2 regions of the Streptosporangium sp. NPDC002721 genome follow, and region 1 is predicted to be linked to the other one. Evidence: riboswitches for the same ligand, from Rfam matches in the RefSeq annotation. Region 1 holds a riboswitch; the other holds the start of a gene.
The links. Region 1 has a riboswitch for thiamine pyrophosphate ahead of ACFYWM_RS17365 (TenA family protein). Riboswitches for the same ligand answer to the same signal wherever they lie in the genome.

Region 1 (4,349 bases):
GCCACTCCCCTGCCCCTGGTCTTCCGCCGCCTAGACGAGATGCTCATGGAGCTCATCCTGGTGGGTCTCCAGCCACACCCGGGCCCGCCGGATGCGCTCCCCCGCCCCACCGGCCCACATCCGGGCCCACCCGCCGCCGTTGCCCTGCGCCTCGGCCTTGGCCCGCATCGCGTGATAGGAGCGGTCGAAGCGGAGCCGGGCGAGATCCAGCAGCCGGCGGCGGTCCCGGGGCACCAGCCCGTACGCGTCGCAGAACAGCCGGAGCCGGGGACCGACGTCGAGGCGGCGCTGGAGCGGTTCCAGATCGATGGGGTCGGCGATCGGCGCCCAGTGGCGCAGCGTGGTCACCACGTCGAACAGCCGGGTCGTCGGCCGGGCCATGTCGAAGTCGATCAGCGCGGCGGGACGCCCGTCGCGGAAGATCACATTGTCGAGGTTGACGTCACAGTGCCCGACCAGCTCGGGGACCGCGTCGTCGTTGGACCCGGCCTCCCAGACGGCCCCCCGAGGCGGGACGAACCCCTCCGCCGCGTCGTGGAACCCCCGCAACAGCCGCGCCAGCGCGCCCAGCGTCTCCCCGGTGAGCGCGTACGGAGGCAGCGGCCTGGCCGCGGACTCCCCCTCGACGTAGCTCAGGACCTCCCTGCCCCGCTCGTCCACCCCCAGCGCCCGGGGAGCACCCTCGAACCCGGAACGCTCCAGGTGGAGCAGAAGCGCGTGCACCGACTCCGTGGAAGCCCTGCTGGGCCGCCGGACGGTGTCCCCGACCCGCACCACCCCGTCGGTAACATCACCGCCCAGAAGGGGAATCTCCTCTTGGATCGTGGTGACGAACATGGCATACGAGCCTAGACCGCCCCGCCTCCCCAGGAGAACGATTCGGGCACACCGCCCCCGCCGGACAGGCCCCCTAAAAACCCTCCCGCCCCCACCCTCCCCCTCCCAGACCTCCGGCCCCCGCGCTTCCTAACACCCCGCCCGCCCCCGCCCGGACTCCCAGCCCCCGCGCTTCCGAACACCCCGCCCACCCCCGCCGCGCCCGACGGAAGACCGACCAGGTCAGCGGCCCAGAAACCTCGCCCTCCGCCCCGGTTCCCCTCTTCCGAACGGCCCTCACCCACCCGAGCCGGAGCGGGTGAGCGATCGCTCCCCCCGGGAAGCGGGAGATCCACAGAGTGATCCTTACGACACCGACCCAAAACCGATACGTGGGCACTCCCTGGATCATGCACAATTGAGCGGGAGCACCCTTAGCTCAGCTGGACAGAGCACCGGACTTCTAATCCGACGGTCGCAGGTTCGAATCCTGCAGGGTGCGCGATCAAGACCAGGTCATCCACGCGCTGACCTGGTCTTTCGCTTGTCCAGGGCCCGAGCCCCTCATGCGGCTGCAGGTATCTGCTCCGGACCTCGTTGTCGGACCCGTCTCCTACACTCCCGGCATGGACTTGAGGCAGCTCACCGACGAGGTCGAAGCCGTATCGAGCACCTACGCTCTCAAGCACGGGATCATCCGGGATGACACCTGGTTCCTGCTGAAGCTTCAGGAAGAAGTCGGTGAGCTGACGCAGGCGTTCCTCATGCGCTCCGGACAGGCCAGGGACAAGGGCTGCTCTCCGGAGGAGCTGGAGTCGAACTTTCGATCTGAGCTCGCGGATGTCCTGTCCCAGGTCCTGCTCATGGCGCGACATCACGGGGTCGATCTGGAGGCGGAGATTGAGCGGAAGTGGATGCCGTGGCACCCTGACCGGCTCCCCGCACATGGTGGGAGCCGAGCGGCCGAGGCTGGCTCGAACGACGCTGTGGACTCCGCGTAGACAGAACCGGTCGCCACGGTGAGGCTGTGCCCCTTGCTGGATCCCGGCCCAGTCCCGCAGGCTGCCGGAGGAGTGGGACGCCCTGCCCAAGGGCTCGTCCTACCTCGGCAGCGTGGGTATCGAAGAGCTGTCGGTGAACGTGCGTGACCTGCTCGCAGACGCGGACGACACATCTGCGTCCCCCACGATGTCAGGTTGGGCTGTGAAGCCGACAGTCATAACCCAACCGAAAACCGTCGACCTCCGTGTCAATGGCCAAGCGCGTGTCGCCGCTGGTGGCCAGGAAAGATCATCCATGCTTGCCGGACAGACACGATGGAGGACGACGTGGTGATCGTGCAGCGGATCGTGATCCGGTGGACCAAGCAGGCGCGTGGCGCCGAGGAGGCCACGCGTCGACGCGAGATCCCATCGGCGTTCGAGCTGCCGCCGATGCCCGACGCGCCGCTGATCGTCCATGATCTCCTCGCCGACGAACAAAACAGGTACGCACCCACCGGCGTGGTCAACGGTCATTCATTCCCGGCGCGGCTCGACGGGCTGCGGTTCCGGCTGTCCGAAGCGGCGGTCGAAGTGGAGCGAACCCCGGTATGGGCCGCGTACCCGACCAACCGCCATCCCAGCCGGGTGTTCCTGCTCCACCCAGGAGAGCGCGCGCGTTACCGGGCCAACTTCCGCTTCAGCGGATACAGCACCCAGTGGTACTACGAGCAATGGACCGTCAACATCGCTCACGAGCCATGGCGGCGCGACCTCTTCCTGGCGGAGAAGGTGGACCACGACAAGGACGAGCGGGTCTCTTTGTACGGCGGGCACCGCTGACCCGGCCGTTTCACTTTCGGGCGATGCGAACGAACACGGCGCCAGGTGCGAACCGGCCCTCCGATGAAGATCACCTGGCCTGTCAGGCGGGCGAGCGGGCTGTTACTCTCGATCATGACGCGGGGTGCCCCGGAAGATCTGGGGCTGAGAGCACACCCGTCGAACCTGATCTAGTTCGAACTAGCGAAGGGACGTCATGTTCTGCGACGAGGTCTGGGCACGTTCGGCCGCACTGCTACGAGCCATCCATCGGCACCCCTTCAACACCGCGCTCGGCGAGGGCACCCTCGACCGGCGGCGGTTCGCCTTCTACATCGTGCAGGACGCCAGGTATCTCGGGGCGTTCTCCAAGGCGCTCGCCACCGCCTCGGTGCGGGCCGACGACTCCCAGGAGGCCGCGTTCTGGTCGCGCAGCGCGCACGCCGCGCTGGACGCGGAGCGGACCCTGCACGAGGGCTACATCGAGGAGTACGGTCTGACCGCCGCCGATCTCTCGGAGATCCGGACCTCGCCCACCTGCCTGGGCTACTCCTCCTTCCTGCAGGCCACCGCGCTCTCCGCGCCGTACCCGGTGCTCGTGGCCGCCGTCCTGCCGTGTTTCTGGGTCTACCAGGACGTCGGCGCGGCGCTTCTGAAGCAGACCCGCGACATGGCCGACCACCCTTACCGGGCGTGGATCTCCACCTATGCCGATCCGGACTTCGCCAAGTCGGTCGAGCAGGCCAGGGAGATCACCGACCGGCTGGCGGCCACGGCGGACGGCGCGACCCGCACGGCCATGGCCGAGGCGTTCGTCCAGGCCACGGAGTACGAGTGGATGTTCTGGGACAGCGCGTGGCGCCGGGAGTCGTGGCCCACGGCGCAGTGGCTGCCCGGCTGACACCGGCGCGTCCCGGCGCCGACCCGGTCACGCGAAAGCCGGGCCCCATGCCACAGGCCGTGGCCACTGGAAGGAGATCCGCCGCCGGGCTCAGATGAGGTCGGCCTCGATCAGGGCCAGCAGGCCGGCCGCCGCGTCGTGCGCGCGGGTCCACAGCTCGTCCGGACCGGGGGTCGGGCCGCCGAGGAGGGCTGTCTCGACGAGGTCGGCCTGCAGCAGCGCGGCGAAGGTCCGCGCGCCCCGCAGGGGGTCCCGGATCTTGGTACGCAGGCTGTCCGGCCAGCGGTCGAAGTAGCGGGTGAGCTGGGCGAGCTGGTTGCCGATGACATCGCTCCGGTAGCGCTTCCCGAGCTCGGGAAAGCGCGGGGCCTCCCGGGTCACGACGCGGTAGAGCGCGAGCTGCTCCGCGGAGAGGACGAACGGCAGGTGATGACCGCCCGCCTGGGTGAGGCCCTCCAGGGGAGGCAGGTCCAGCCAGGGCGGCTCCTCGGCTCCCGGATTGGCCACGCAGGCGGTCTGGATCACCGCGACGAACAGGTCGTCCTTGTTGTCGAAGTGCCGGTACAGCGTCTTGATGGACACTCCGGCGCTCTCGGCGATCCGGTTCACCGAGCTGCCCGCGTAGCCGTCCTCGAGGAAGGCCTCCAGCGCGGCCTTGAGGATCACTTCGCGTTTGCGCTCCATGAGACCCGCCTTCGGGTCGTCCGCGGCCCAGGTACGCATGCTCTCTCCCTCGGGTTCGCATCGCCTTGACAAAGCATACGACAGCAGGCACTGTCATGACGTACGACAGCGATCGCTGTCGTACGCGCAGGGACAGCGAAGAGGAG
Region 2 (4,349 bases), on a different contig from region 1:
GATCGAGGACGGTGTCGCCGGTAGCGTCGGCACCGAGACCAGAGAGATCTCGACGTCCCCCCGTCACCGGAGGCCGGAGGTATCCGATGAGAGTCAAGAGGTTGCTCCGACATCCCGTCACCTGGGGCGTCCTGGCGTTCGGCGCCGTCGCGCTGGGTGTCGCGCTGTATCTGTTCCAGCCGTGGCGCCTGTTCACCACCGTCGAGGTGAACGAGGCGCTGCCCGCCGTAGCGGCGTCCCCGGCGTCCCCGGCGTCCCCCGGCCCGGAGGCCACCGGAACCACGGAGCCCGCCGCGTCCGCCACCCCCGCCGCGCCGACCACGCCCGCCCGGGAGCCGAAGGTCCTGGCCACGGGCACGTTCGTCTCCCACGAGCACGAGACCGAGGGCAGGGCGAGGATGCTGGAGCTGCCCGACGGGAGCCGGGTCCTGCGGATCGAGAACCTGGACACCTCCGACGGCCCGGACCTGCGGGTCTGGCTCAGTGACCAGCCCGTCAAGGAGGGCAGGGCCGGATGGTTCAACCTGGACGACGGCGAGCACCTCGAACTCGGCGAGCTGAAGGGCAACAGGGGCAACGCCAACTACGCCGTCCCCGCCGGGGCCGACCTCGACAGCCTGAGGTCCGTCACCATCTGGTGCAAGCGCTTCGGCGTCTCCTTCGGGGCCGCCACCCTGACCTGACACAATCTCCGACCCATGAGCGTTTCTGAGGAACTCCACGCCATCGGCCGCCCGCTCGTCGAGGCGCAGCTCGCCCACCCGACGGTCGCGGGCATCGCGCGGGGGGACCTGCCCGAGCCGGTGTTCCGGTCGTGGCTGGAGCAGGACTACCTGTTCCTGCTCGACTACGTCCGCGTCTTCTCGCGGCTCGCCTGGCAGGCCCCTGACGGGCATCTGGGCGACCTGGTGGACCTGGCGCACGCCACCTTCCACGAGGAGCTGAGCCTGCACCGGTCGCTGTCGGCCGAGTTCGGCGCCGACCTCGGCGGGGCGAGGAAGGGCCCGGCCTGCGCGGCGTACACCTCGTTCCTGCTCGACTCCGCGGCCGTCTACGCCGACGGCCTGGCCGCGCTCTACCCCTGCATGTGGGGCTACTCCACGCTCGGCCGCGCGCTGGCGGAGAACCCGCCGGACGAGCCCCGCTACCGGGCCTGGATCGACACCTACGCCCACCCGGCCTTCGCCGAGCTGACCGGGCGCATCGCGGTGATGATCGACGAGGCGGCGCCGGACCCGGACAGGGCGGGGAAGCTGTTCACCGAGGGAATGGCCCACGAACTCGCCTTCTGGGACGTGCCCTGACCTCGCCGTCGTACGGCCGCCCGAGCCGGGCGATCTGGTAGGGGCGGACGTACCGAATTAGCCCCCTATCAGGGGAAATTGAAGGTCCGGATGAGGGCATCCACGGGGCTTTGCGCTCCATCCGGTGGAGGAGTTGGAAACAATGGGCGCATGAGTGTTCCTGAGGTCGAGGCACAGGCCGTGCCGGATGACGCGTTCCTGCTCGACGTACGAGAGAACGACGAGTGGCGTGCCGGGCACGCGCCCGGTGCCGTCCACATCCCGCTGGGCGAGCTGCAGTCCCGGGTCGACGAGGTGCCCAAGGGGGCGCCCGTCTACGTGATCTGCCGGGTCGGCGGCCGTTCCGCGAACGCCGCCGCCTGGCTCAACCACGTCGGCTGGGACGCGATCAACGTCGGCGGCGGCATGCAGTCCTGGGACGGCGCGGGGCGTCCGATGGTCGCCGAGAGCGGCCAGGACCCCTTCGTCGCCTGAGCCGTCCGGACCGCGTGAGGGGACGTCCTCGGCGGCGGCACCGCCGGCCGGGGCGCCCGTGGACGGGGGCCGTGCGGCGCGCGAGGAGGTCCTCGCCAAGACGAGAGGGCCCTTGCCAAGAAAGGAATGGATGGCATAATCAGGGCGAATGTCTACCGCGGGAGCTCGGGCGTGACCGGGCTGAGAGGGCGGAACCACGCGGAGGGTCTTTGACCCTCGGACGCACCGCCGACCGCATGAACCTGTCCGGGTAATGCCGGCGTAGGGAGTGTGCGTGATGACGTCTGCCACCGTTGATTCCAAGGGTTCCGGCGACTCCGGGAGCCCCGGGGCGGTCGAGGCGCCCCTCACCCTCGGTGAGGCTCCCCCCAAGGCCCTCGGCGTGCTCGACCAGGGCGCGCTCTGGGCCAACCTGGGGGTGAGCCTGCTCGGGTTCTCCGGCGCGATCACGCTGATCAACCCGCTCGGGGACCGGCCGCTGAGCTTCGTGGCCGCGATCCTGGCCGCCGTCGTGGGCAGCGTCATCGGCACCGCGATGGTCGGCCTGGCCGCGATTCCCGGGCAGCGGACCGGCGCTCCGGCGATGGTCCTGCTGCGCGGGCTGTTCGGGGCCAGGCTCTCCTACCTGCCGACCGTGCTGAACATCGTCCAGATGCTGGGCTGGGGGGCCTTCGAGCTGTGGGTCATCGCCCAGGGGGCCCAGGCCATCGCCGGGTCGTTCGGCGTCGAGGTGCCCTACGCGGTCTGGGTGGTGGTCGCGGGGGTGATCACCACCGCGCTGACCATCCGGCCGCTGGGAGCGGTCCGCCTGCTCCGCAGGTACGTCACCGCCGGCGTGGTGATCTCGATGATCTGGTTCATGGTCGCCCTGTTCCAGCGGGGACCGGCGATCGGCGGCGGGTCCTGGGAGGCGTTCGCCCCCTCGGTCGACTACGTGATCGCGCTGTCGGTCTCGTGGGTGCCGGTCGCGGCGGACTTCGCCCGCTTCTCCCGCTCGGGCCGGGCCGCCTTCACCGGGGTCGTCGGCGGCTACACGATCGCCCAGGTGGCCTGCCTCACCCTCGGCATCGCGGCGCTCGCGCTGGTCGGCAACGACCCGAACCAGGTCTGGGACCCGTTCGTGGCCGCGGCCCTCGGCCCGCTGTTCTTCGGCATCCTGGTGCTGCGCGAGACCGACCAGTCGTTCGTGAACGTCTACTCCACCGCGATGTCGCTGCAGAACCTGCTGCCCAGGCTGGACCGCCGGGTCATCTCCGCGGTCATCGGCGCGCTGGTCACCCTGCTCGCGATCTTCGTCAGCGCCGACACCTACACCGGCTTCCTCGGCCTCATCGGGGCGGTCTTCGTGCCGATGTTCGCGGTGCTCGCCGTGGACTACTTCCTGCTCGGCGGCGACAGGCGCTGGGACACCTCGGAGACCGCACCCTCGCGCCCGCTCATGGTGCTTCCGTGGGTGCTGGGCTTCGTGACCTGGTGGATGCTCGCCGCGCTGCCGGCCGGCTCGCAACTCGCGTGGTGGACCTCGTTCTGGCAGGGGGCCCGCGACGCGCTCGGCTTCGTCCCGCAGCCGTGGATGAGCGCGTCCGTCGGCGCGTTCCTCGTCGCGGGTCTCGTCACCTTGGGGCTCGGCGCGCTCCGGCGCCGCTCCTGACAGTTTCCTGGCGCGGAAGAGGCCTACGCGCCGCCGGGGCCGCGGAGCAGGGCGGCGGACTCGATGCGCAGCAGGCGTTCCTTGGCGGCCGGGCCCCCGGCGTACCCGCCGAGGACGGCCTCGCTCTCGACCACCCGGTGGCACGGCACGATGACGCACACCGGGTTGCTGCCCAGCGCGTTGCCGACGGCGCGCAGCGCGCGCGGCCTGCCGATCCGCTCGGCGATCTCCAGGTAGGTCGTCACCGTCCCGTACGGCACCGCGAGCATCATCTGCAGCACGGTCCTGGAGAACTGGGTGGCCAGGCGCAGGTCGACGGCGATGGTGAAGGCGCGGAGCCGGGCGGAGAAGTAGGCGTCCAGCTCCCGGCGCACCGGGTCGAGCCGCCGGGCGTCGGGGCCGATGAACGTGCCGACCTCCCTGCTGACGCGCTCGAAGACGACGTTCTCGTCCTCGTAGCTGCAGGCCACCACACCCCTGCCCGTCACGGCGAGGGTGAGGCGCCCCAGCGGGCCGTCGAGCGTGCCGAACGCGATGTCGGGATGGCTCTTGCCGACGTAGTCGGGCGAGGTCACCCGTAGCAATGCATCGATGTCGCCGGATGACATGGCCCCACCCTTTCGTATCCAGGTGTGTGGTGACCGCAGAGTATCGGACGGATCGCCCGGCCAGTGGCAACACGTGCGGGACGAAAGTGCCAAGATCAGGCCGGTCGAGACGGCACTATGGGTGTGTGGTGGACTACAGGGCCGACAGTGACGGGGGCATCGGCCGCGGGGTCGTCGCCGCGGCGCCCAACGCGATCGTCGCCATCGATCGCGAGCAGACGGTTCTCACCTGGAATCCCGCCGCAGAACGCCTTTTCGGCTGGTCGGCCGACGAGACGGTCGGCCGCCGGGTGCCGGTGGTTCCCGAGGAGC

Region 2: linked by a shared signal. The riboswitch ahead of ACFYWM_RS05995 (purine-cytosine permease family protein) and the one ahead of ACFYWM_RS17365 (TenA family protein) in region 1 are both predicted to bind thiamine pyrophosphate.

The regions. Positions count from the first base shown of each region.
Region 1 is NZ_JBIAQI010000011.1:113,007-117,355, forward strand. It holds gene ACFYWM_RS17340 (cobalamin biosynthesis protein) at 1-47, opposite strand, end outside; gene ACFYWM_RS17345 (phosphotransferase enzyme family protein) at 31-837, opposite strand; tRNA gene ACFYWM_RS17350 (tRNA-Arg) at 1,245-1,318, shown strand; gene ACFYWM_RS17355 (MazG nucleotide pyrophosphohydrolase domain-containing protein) at 1,443-1,817, shown strand; gene ACFYWM_RS17360 (hypothetical protein) at 2,145-2,639, shown strand; TPP riboswitch at 2,750-2,848, shown strand; gene ACFYWM_RS17365 (TenA family protein) at 2,836-3,519, shown strand; gene ACFYWM_RS17370 (TetR/AcrR family transcriptional regulator) at 3,610-4,242, opposite strand.
Region 2 is NZ_JBIAQI010000003.1:391,960-396,308, forward strand. It holds gene ACFYWM_RS05980 (DM13 domain-containing protein) at 87-683, shown strand; gene ACFYWM_RS05985 (TenA family protein) at 699-1,304, shown strand; gene ACFYWM_RS05990 (rhodanese-like domain-containing protein) at 1,455-1,778, shown strand; TPP riboswitch at 1,926-2,064, shown strand; gene ACFYWM_RS05995 (purine-cytosine permease family protein) at 2,056-3,429, shown strand; gene ACFYWM_RS06000 (methylated-DNA--[protein]-cysteine S-methyltransferase) at 3,453-4,037, opposite strand; gene ACFYWM_RS06005 (PAS domain S-box protein) at 4,163-4,349, shown strand, end outside.